Linked DNA regions of Cellulosilyticum sp. I15G10I2. The protein of the gene in region 1 interacts with the protein of each later gene in a pairwise test. Links are inferred from orthologs where the notes say so. Each region holds a gene or a part of one and is shown in the gene's direction. Other genes may lie near its edges. The genes, in order: recJ and BN3326_RS05530.

Region 1 (3,752 bases):
CAATACAAAAGGTAAGGGTCTAGAAACTAGAGGGAGGATGAAATAATGAGATGTTATTTACTGCTAGCCAATAAGGAGAATGGGGAAAAAGAGCGCTTTAGCTTTGATATTAAAACAAGCTATGCCATGAGACTCATTAAAGATGTTGGATTATATGGTGTCTGCTATCTGCTTTATGATCCAAGAGAAAAACAGATCATAGAGAAGGGGAATATTCACCGCATTGATTACTATGAAGAAGAACAAAAATATCAAGCTTTTTTTGAAGAACAAGTCGTTCTTAAACATGCTCTAGATATAGAAATGTGCGAAAATAATACTATTATCCCATTAAATATGTCAGAAATTAAAAAAATGGGTGTTGCAATATAAGACTTAACAAAAAGGCACCATCCTATAGGATGGTGCCTTAAATTAACGATTTAGACGCTTATTCAGATCAGCTTGACGATCATTTGAAACCTTAAGAAAATCTTTCATAAGATTTTCGAAACCTTCAAGCGTATTTTCTTTCTTTGGAGTTTTAAAAGATGTAGGCTTATTTTCTTTTGCTTCTTTAATGGAGAGAGAAATTTTACCTTTTTCTCCATCGATGGATAAAATTTTAACTTTGACCTGTTCACCTACTTTGATCGCATCATTAATATTGGTTAAATATCCATGCGTAATATGTGAAATATGAACTAGGCCTTGTGTTGTTTCATCTAATGAAACAAACGCTCCGAAAGGCTTAATACCTGTCACAGTTCCTTCAATAATTTGACCTACTTGAAATTTTTCCGACATGACAACACTCCTATTAAAATAAATAACTTCTACATTATAGCATAGTTCTAATCCTAGTGTATAGTGATTTGCAAAATAATTCGTCAAATATTATTATAAAGTATGCTATAATAGTAAAGACTTCAAGGGAGGTGAATGAATATGTTGCCTAGCACCTATAAATGGAAAATTGATTCAGACTATACAGGTGTAAATTTAATTGAGAAGATACTAAACAATAGAGGAATATGTGGGGAGGATCAGATTCGGAAATTTTTGAATCCAACATCAGAGGGACTGCATTCTCCTTATTTATTAAATGATATGACAAAGGCAGTAGAGCGCATTGTGCAGTGCAGACAAGATCATAAACATATTGTTATTTATGGTGATTATGATGTAGATGGTATAACAAGTACATCTATTTTATATATGTTTTTAAAAAAAGCGCAGTATGACGTATCGTACTATATTCCAAATAGACAGACAGAAGGTTACGGGCTTAATAAAGATGCCATTGCAAAAATAAGCGAGTATGCTGATCTTATTATTACTGTGGATACAGGAATAGCTGCAGTAGAAGAACTGGCATTTGCGAATACAATAGGCATTGATGTCATTATAACGGATCATCATGAATGCCAGGATGATCTTCCAAAGGGATATTGTATTATTAATCCTAAGCGCAAAGATAGTACTTATCCGTTTGATGCTTTAGCTGGGGTTGGCGTAACGTTTAAACTTATTCATGCACTAGCTATTTATGATCATATTGAAGAGGAAATATGGGAATATATAGATCTTGTTGCTTTAGGCACGATTGCAGACGTTGTACCGCTTATTCATGAAAATCGCGTGATTACTTATCTTGGATTTGAGGCGATGCAAAATACACGCAATATAGGCCTTCGTGAACTTATTAAAGTGACCCGTGAAGGTGATATAAAAGAAAAGATTTCATCTAATATGATTGCCTATCAAATTGCTCCTAGAATAAATGCAGTAGGAAGATTAAGTGACGCTAAAATAGGTGTAGAACTTCTTACAACTGAAGATGAAGAGCGTGCTAAATCTCTTGCCAGACTATTAAATGAAGAAAATAAAAGAAGACAGGATATGGAAGCTTGTATCATTGAACAAGCAGAGGAATATATTAAAAATAATATTGACATTTCCCGTGAAAAAATAGTTATAGTAGTGGGAAAAGAATGGCATCATGGCGTGATAGGTATTGTTGCCTCAAAGATTATGTCTAAATATTATCGTCCTACAATTGTACTAACAGAAGAAGATGGGGTGCTTTCAGGATCGGCAAGAAGTATAGAAGGTTTTAATATTTTTGAAGTTATCCACGGTACTCAAGCGTATTTATTAAGGTTTGGGGGACATGAAATGGCAGCGGGGCTTTCCTTACAAGCAGAGAATCTAGAGATATTTCGCAAGTTAATTAATCAATATGCTGATGATTTGATTGATGAGGAGATGTTAATACCTTCTATAGCAATAGATCTTGAGTTAAGTGCAAAAGAAGTTGGACTTGATTTTTGTGAAATGCTTGAGAAACTTGAGCCATTTGGGGCTTATAATCCGGTGCCTCTTTTTTGTGTAAGAGGCAAGATTCAATATATCCAGACTATGGGGCAAAGTGATCAGCATTTAAGACTAACAGTTGAACAAGACAATAATGCGCTCCAAGCTGTTGGGTTTTATAAGGGCTATCTTGAGGAGTATCTAACTATAGGAGAAGAGGTTGTTGTTGCTTGTGAGGTTATTAAGAATGTATGGAATAATAAAGTAAGTGTACAGTTAAGATTAAAGGATATACAATCAACAGAGGAAGATATGTTAAAGAGCAGATACTATACAAGTCTATATTATTACTTAAAAGATCCTGGTAAAATAAAAGGCACGCATGTAAAGCTTATAAAAGACAGCACATCTTTGGAACGTGCAAAAATAATTAATGTCTATACTGAAGAAGGACTTAGAAAAGTTTATGGAAAGTTTAAAAATAACTCGAAAAATGTTAACTTAGGTTTTAAAATATGTTATAATAAAGATTGTTTAAAAAATAGTGAAGTAACTATTTTAGTTAATCCACTTCAAGCATCTCCGGACTGTGTTTATTATGAATGGGATTATTATACAATAGACGAGACTATGGCTGTATATGATAACGCATTTATACATCATAAAAATCAGTTGCCGAAGATGATTCCGAGTCATAAGGACTGTATTGCAGTGTATAAGCTTTTGAAAAATCATCTTTTAGAATATATAACTATACATAAGGCTGTTGTAAGTTTGAGTTTTTACAATATGACCGAGTATAAGTTATTTCAAATCTTAGAGATATTTAAGGAACTTGGTCTTTTAGAATATACATTTATGGATGATAGCATTAGTTATGATCTTATAGCTTCAGATAAAACAAGATTAGAAAACTCTTTAAGGTATAGAAATTTACAAAATTTTTTTGGAAGTATCCTACAAATAAACTAAAATGAGGTTTCAAGGAGGAATTATAATGGATTTATATGCTCTTATTCGTGACATAAAAGATTTTCCGACAGAAGGTATATTATTTAGAGATATCACCCCTCTGCTTCAGGATCCAAATGGTTTAAAAGAATCAATAGATCGTATTGCAGAAGTTTTACAAGATGTGGATTTTGATTTAATAGTAGGACCTGAGTCCAGAGGCTTTATATTTGGGGTGCCAGTTGCTTATAAGATGAATAAAGGTTTTGTGCCTGTTAGAAAGCCGGGGAAATTACCTTATGAACATATCGCACAAACTTATGATTTAGAATATGGCACATCAACAATCGAAATGCATATAGATGCTATAAAAAAAGGACAGAAGGTAGTCATTGTAGATGATCTTTTAGCAACAGGCGGAACAACAAAAGCGATGATTGACCTTATTGAGCAACTTGGTGGAGAAATAGCAAAAATAGTTTATTTAATTGAACTTGAAGCACTTC
Region 2 (6,742 bases), 790 kb from region 1 along the record:
GTATTTTTAGATATTACCGCTTCATCGGATGAGAGAAACATTATTTTGGACGTGGTGGAACGTACAGCAAGTGAAGTCTTTATACCGCTTACAGTAGGCGGTGGGATCAGAGGCATTGAAGATATTCGTAATATCCTTAATGCAGGGGCGGATAAAATATCCATGAACTCCTCGGCCATTAAAGATCCTACACTTATTAATAAAGGGGCAGAGCGTTTTGGCAGTCAATGTATAGTTGTAGCCATTGATGCTAAAAGAAAATCAGATGGAGAAGGATTTGAAGTTTATATCCATGGAGGCCGGATACCTACTGGCCTAGATGTAATCACATGGGCAAAGCTTGCCCAGGAAAGAGGGGCGGGAGAGATTCTCCTTACCAGTATGGATGCTGATGGTACCAAAATGGGCTATGATTTAGAAGTGACAAGGCTCGTAAGTGAAGCGGTCTCTATTCCAGTTATTGCCTCAGGCGGTGCAGGTAAAATGGAGCACTTCTTAGATGCCTTTAAGGAAGGGCGGGCAGATGCTGCGCTTGCAGCCTCCTTATTTCATTTCAAAGAATTAGAAATTGCAGAACTTAAAAAATACCTCAAGGCACAAAATGTTCCGGTGAGATTATAAGGAGATTAGCACAATGACAAAAGAAACATTTTTAAAAGAAGTGAAATATGACGCGCAAGGTCTGGTTCCTGTTATTGCACAAGATGTGCATTCAAAAAAGGTAAGAATGCTTGCCTATATGAATGAAGAGTCATTAAAGAAAACTATAGAGACTGGAAAAGTCCATTATTATAGCAGAAGCCGAAATGAACTTTGGCTAAAAGGAGAAACATCTTCTAACTATCAATACCTTAAAAGTATGAGTATAGATTGTGATGGGGATACGCTTCTTCTGCAAATTGAACAGCAAAATGGTATATCTTGTCATACAGGGAACTCGAGTTGTTTTTTCAGAGAACTTAAAGAAGAAATCAAAGAAGTAGAAAATACAGAAGAGTCATTAAGTGGGCAAGCAGATAAAAATATGCTTACAGAGCTTTATGATGTCATTTATGATCGCAAAATACATCCTAAAGAAGGGTCCTATACAAATTATCTGTTTGAAAAAGGGGTTAATAAAATCCTTAAAAAAGTAGGCGAAGAATGTACAGAAGTAGTAATAGCAGCCAAAGAAGAAAAAAATTCTGAGTTAGCCTTTGAAATATCAGATCTTATGTATCATTTAACAGTGCTTATAGCAGAAAAAGGTCTTACATGGCAGGAAGTTGAAAGTGAACTTAAAAAGAGAAAATAAAAAAGCAAAAATTTGAAAAAATGCCGACTTATTATGAATGTTTAGGATATAATAGTAATGATATTCTAGTTATATAGGGAGGCATAACATGCATAAAAAAAAGGTTTGTATTATTTTTACCGGTGGCACTATATCTATGAACCTAGATAAGGAAATAGGCGCTGCCGTTCCAGCTTTATCAGGAGAACAGGTATTGGCATTGATTTCAAATCAAAATCAAGATATAGAAATAAAAGTTATAAACTTTTGTAATATCCCAGGACCACATATAACGATTGACAAGTTATTGGAACTTAAGAAGCTGATTAAAAATACGCTTGATCAAGAGGATATATCAGGTGTTGTTGTTACAACAGGTACCGATACACTAGAAGAGTCAGCTTATTTTATTGATTTAACCATTAAACATACAAAACCTGTTGTATTTGTTGGTGCCATGCGAAATGTTTCAGAACTAGGTTATGACGGGGCGAGCAACTTAGCTGCTGGTATTCAGGTAGCAGTATCACCAAAAACTAAAGAAAAAGGCGTGCTAGTTGTTTTAGATGACGATATTAATTTAGCGTCTGAGGTTGCTAAAACCAATACATCATCTCTCGATACTTTTCAGTCACCTTATGGACCTGTTGGCATTATTGATACACATGAACTTATCATATATAGACATTGTGCTTATAAACAATATATTGATACAGATAGCGTAGAGCGAAGAGTAGATCTTATTAAGGCAACACTTGATATGGATGATCGCTTTATCAGAAGCTCAGTTGACTCAGGGGCAGTTGGCATTGTTATAGAAGGTATGGGAAGAGGTAATGTACCACTTAAAATGCTAGAGGGGATCAAATATGCGTTAAATAAAGGGGTAATTGTTGTTATTGTCTCAAGATGCAGTTCTGGCCGAGTATTTGAGAGCTATGGTTATGAAGGCGGTGGCAAAGAACTTGTAGATTTAGGGGTTGTTATGGGTGGCGATATGAGAGGCTTAAAAGCAAGGATTAAACTTATGTTAGCTCTTGGAAAAACAAAAGATATTAATATTTTGAAGGCCTTATTCAAAGAGCAGGATTATGCATTATAAAGCGCACAATTCAATTTAATATACTTATGTAGTAGACAGTTAGATAAAACATAAAAGGATATCTCAAAAGAGGTATCCTTTTTGTAATGTATGCTATAATAGGTATGATTGCTATAATAGGTTGTGAATAGATTGTATTAAGAGAGGATAATAAAATGTCAAAAAAATTAGTGCTTGCAGAAAAGCCAAGTGTAGGAAAAGATATAGCGCGGGTTTTAAAATGTCAGAAGGCCTGCAACGGTTATATAGAAGGTAATGATTATGTAGTAACATGGGCACTTGGCCATTTAGTAGGTCTTGCAGATCCAGAAAGCTATGATGATAAATATAAAGTATGGAGTATGGAGACGCTGCCAATGCTTCCAAAAGATATGAAGTTAGTCGTTCTTAAAGAAAGCAGCAAGCAGTTTCATGTTGTTCGGGAGTTATTGAATAGAAAAGATATTACAGAAGTTATTATAGCGACTGATGCAGGCAGAGAAGGCGAACTGGTTGCCAGGTGGACTTTAGAAAAAGTACGTTGCAAAAAACCACTCAAAAGACTTTGGATTTCATCTGTTACAGATAAAGCAATTTTAGAAGGTTTTAAAAAGTTAAAGCCGGGAACTAACTATGAATCTCTTTATAAAGCAGCAGTATGTCGTGCAGAAGGGGATTGGCTGGTTGGACTAAATGTAACAAGGGCACTTACTTGTAAATATAATGCACAGCTTTCAGCAGGGCGCGTACAATCGGCGACGTTGGCAATGGTTGTTAAAAGAGAAGAAGAAATTAAAAATTTCAAACCAATACCCTATTATACGATTACAGCCAAGTGCCAAGGCTTTCAGTTAAATTATGAAGCTAAGGAGCAGAAGCGATTATTTGATGAACAACAAGCAGAGCGCATTCTAAAAGAAGTACAGGGTAAGACAGGGACAGTAAAAGCCATTACAACTTCTGCTAAAAAGCAGTATGCCCCTGCACTTTATGATCTTACAGAACTTCAAAGAGATGGCAATAAATATTTTGGATTTAGTCCAAAAGAAACACTATCTATTATGCAAAGACTTTATGAAAGCCATAAAGTACTTACTTATCCACGAACAGATTCCAGATATTTATCAGAAGATATTGTACCAACGCTTAAAGAAAGATTGAAAAGTATTGCAATAGGGGACTATAGAAGTTTTAGTATGGCAATTCTAAATAAAGGGATTAAATCTCATAAAGGTTTTGTAGATAATAGCAAAGTGTCTGATCATCATGCGATTATTCCTACAGAAGAGTCAGTAAGGCTTGCAAATTTAAGTTCAGATGAAAGAAAAATTTATGATCTTGTTATTAAAAGATTTTTAAGTGTGATGATGGATCCTTTTGAATATACAGGGGTTACATTGCAAGCAGATATAGGAGGCCATAACTTCCTGGCAAAAGGAAAGCATGTGATTTCAAAAGGCTGGAAGGCCCTGTATGAAAGAGAAATTGATGACACCGAGGAAGAAGATCAAAATTTACCAAAACTAAACCAAGGTGATCTTATAAAAATTAATACTGTCATAAAAAACAGTTTAATGACAAAACCACCAACACGATTTACAGAAGCAACACTTTTATCAGCGATGGAAAAACCCCATCAGTATGTAACGGTTGATAAAAGCTCTGCTAAAACCTTAGGTGAGACTGGAGGGATAGGAACCGTTGCAACAAGAGCCGATATTATAGAAAAGCTTTATAATATGTACTATATCGAAAAAAATGGTAAAGACATTGTGCCCACTTCAAAAGGCAAGCAACTTATTGAGCTTGTTCCACAAGACCTTAAATCTCCGCTGCTTACCGCTAAGTGGGAAATGGAACTTGAACAAATTAGCCTAGGCAAGCTAAATCCTAATACGTTTATGGAGAAAATCAGAAGCTACAGCAGTGACTTAGTTAAGGCCGTCAAAGCAAGCAGTGATAAATATGTCCATGATAATCTAACGGGTAAGAGATGCCCAGAATGTTCAAAATTCATGCTGGAGGTTAAAGGTAAGCACGGTATGATGTATGTCTGCCAAGATAGAAGCTGCGGCTATAGAGAAACAATCAGCAGATTTACAAATGTAAGATGTCCGCAGTGCCACAAGAAGCTCGAACAAAGAGGAGAAGGTGAAGGTTCTGTCTATGTTTGTACTACCTGCACGTTTAGACAAAAGGTGGCAGCTTATAATAAGCAGTATCGTACCTCAAATGATAAGCTGAATAAAAAGGATGTAGGCAAATACCTTAAGAAGATACAGAAAGAAAATGAAGATACGGGTAACTTTGCTTTTGCAGAAGCCTTTAGTAAGCTGAATAAAGATAACAAGAATAAATAAGTGTTTTGTATGAGGTCCGCAGGAGAATTTTAGGATTCTCCAGTTGCTCGCTTGCGTATTTCTAAAAATCTAAGCACTTTCTTTAAATGAACGCCGCAAACTCGCTGCGCTCAAACAGTGCGGCTAAAAGCCATTTAAATAAACTGCTAAGATTTTCTATACGAAATTCTCCAGAGGCAACTTCCGAATCCTAAAATCTCCCCTGCTAGTCTTTGAATTACTTAGATTTGAATTAGTTTTCGGACAATCTGCCGCTGCCATACCCGAGTCAAGTCAAAAAACATTCCCAGCAGGTCTTGCTAATCTTATACAATATCAGAGAGTTTATTAGATAAAAATACATTAAATAAACAGAGGGTGAAGAATATGAATATTGTTTTACACGAACCAGAAATACCGCAAAATACAGGGAATATCGCAAGAACTTGTGCAGCTACTGGCGCTAAGTTGCATCTTATTGAACCTTTAGGCTTTTCGATTGATGAGAAAAATCTTAAAAGAGCAGGTTTAGATTATTGGGAACTTTTAGATGTGAGGACTTATAAAAACTTTGAAGATTTTTTAGTACAGAATGATTATCCTAAGATTTATATGGCAACAACTAAATCTAAGCAGACCTATACTGAGGTGCAGTATGAAGAAGATGCTTATATTATGTTTGGTAAGGAAAGTGCGGGTATTCCAGAAGAGATTTTGTTAAATTATAAAGAAACTGCCATAAGAATTCCTATGATTAAAGAAGCCCGTTCCCTTAATCTTTCTAATTCAGCAGCTATTGTTTTATATGAAGCCCTTAGACAAAATGAGTTTTTAACATTAGAGACTAAGGGACAGCTGCATCGCTATGAATGGTAAATAAAAATAGTTTATTCTAAAGTGTATAATAATTGAAAAATCTTTCCATAATATAAAATGATTATTTTGTGCCATTTAAAGGGATAAGATGTACATTTTAGGAGGGAATTATGAAAAACTTTAGGAGATGTGTATTTATAGCGAGCTTCCTGTTTTTACCTATAATACAGGTCTACGCAAGTGATATAAATGCAAATAGAATTTTTCCAAGTTATACAGGGATATCAGGTAAAATTATTGGGAAAAATATTAATATAAGAAGATATCCTAATATTTATGCTCAGGTCATCATGCGTGCTGATAATAAAGCAATACGTGTTGTTGGACAAAATGAAGAGTGGTATAAGATTATGATGAATAATGAGGAAGGATGGGTTTATAAACAATATGTACAAGTTGCATTACCGGAACTTGTTCCTTATAGCAAAATCCTAGGAGAAGAGATAGTAGACTATGGCAAACAATTTATTGGGACGCCTTATAGATGGGGAGGCAATGACCTCAAAAGAGGTGTAGATTGCTCCGGCCTTACCAAAGAGATATATAAGACTTTTGATATCGATATCAGCAGAGTCTCTTATATGCAGGTACGAGACGGCAAGCGTGTAGCTAAATCCGAGCTTATCCCAGGAGATTTAGTTTTCTTTGATACTTCAGGTAAGAACAGAGGAAAAATTTCTCATGTAGGTATTTATGCAGGCGCAGATAGGTTTTTACACGCCGATGGAAACCGTGGGGTTATGATTAGCAGTCTTAACAGCCCGTATTATACGCGAAATTATGTGACAGGCGCTCGTATTATTAAAACTTAATGCAAAAGTAGGCTATAAACAGTTTGCGATTTATAGAATACGTATGAAATCGGGTAAAAATCCTCAGATTAAAGTATTTAATCTGAGGATTTTACGTATTATTAATAATGTACATATTTTCAAAACCTTTAAGATGTGCCATAATAAACGTAAGTTTCAAATACTATCTATAAGAGGTTAAATAATGAATGAAAAAACTTTATATAAATTAGAATTTCATAAGATAAGAGAAATTTTAAAGGCATTTGCTTTAACAGATGGGGGAAAGCGAAAGGTCGATACGGTTTTGCCGCTTGCTGATATAGAAAGTGTGCGCATACTCCAGAATGAAACAAAAGAAGCGATCAACATGAGTATTAAA

What was found.
Region 2: the proteins of recJ (region 1) and BN3326_RS05530 interact in binary tests that used the Escherichia coli proteins (3 or more experiments, as listed by UniProt). The link is inferred for Cellulosilyticum sp. I15G10I2 from one-to-one orthologs.

Annotation. Positions count from the first base shown.
Region 1 is NZ_FMMP01000006.1:341,934-345,685, forward strand. What follows is about bases 615-3,597. They hold recJ (single-stranded-DNA-specific exonuclease RecJ), read left to right. Parts: upstream 615-927; coding sequence 928-3,267; downstream 3,268-3,597. Other genes in these bases: BN3326_RS01590 (CvfD/Ygs/GSP13 family RNA-binding post-transcriptional regulator), read right to left, coding at 615-786; BN3326_RS01600 (adenine phosphoribosyltransferase), read left to right, coding at 3,290-3,597. In the rest of the region: BN3326_RS01585 (hypothetical protein), read left to right, coding at 46-372; more of BN3326_RS01590, read right to left, coding at 415-614; more of BN3326_RS01600, read left to right, coding at 3,598-3,752. UniProt on the Escherichia coli protein: Single-stranded-DNA-specific exonuclease.
Region 2 is NZ_FMMP01000006.1:1,129,395-1,136,136, reverse strand. Bases 2,217-5,122 are described here. They hold BN3326_RS05530 (DNA topoisomerase III), read left to right. Parts: upstream 2,217-2,530; coding sequence 2,531-4,714; downstream 4,715-5,122. Other genes in these bases: trmL (tRNA (uridine(34)/cytosine(34)/5-carboxymethylaminomethyluridine(34)-2'-O)-methyltransferase TrmL), read left to right, coding at 5,081-5,122; BN3326_RS05535 (asparaginase), read left to right, coding at 2,217-2,375. Outside these bases: imidazole glycerol phosphate synthase subunit HisF, read left to right, coding at 1-621; bifunctional phosphoribosyl-AMP cyclohydrolase/phosphoribosyl-ATP diphosphatase HisIE, read left to right, coding at 635-1,294; more of BN3326_RS05535, read left to right, coding at 1,383-2,216; more of trmL, read left to right, coding at 5,123-5,569; BN3326_RS05520 (C40 family peptidase), read left to right, coding at 5,680-6,381; BN3326_RS22200 (hypothetical protein), read left to right, coding at 6,425-6,562; BN3326_RS05515 (endonuclease MutS2), read left to right, coding at 6,566-6,742.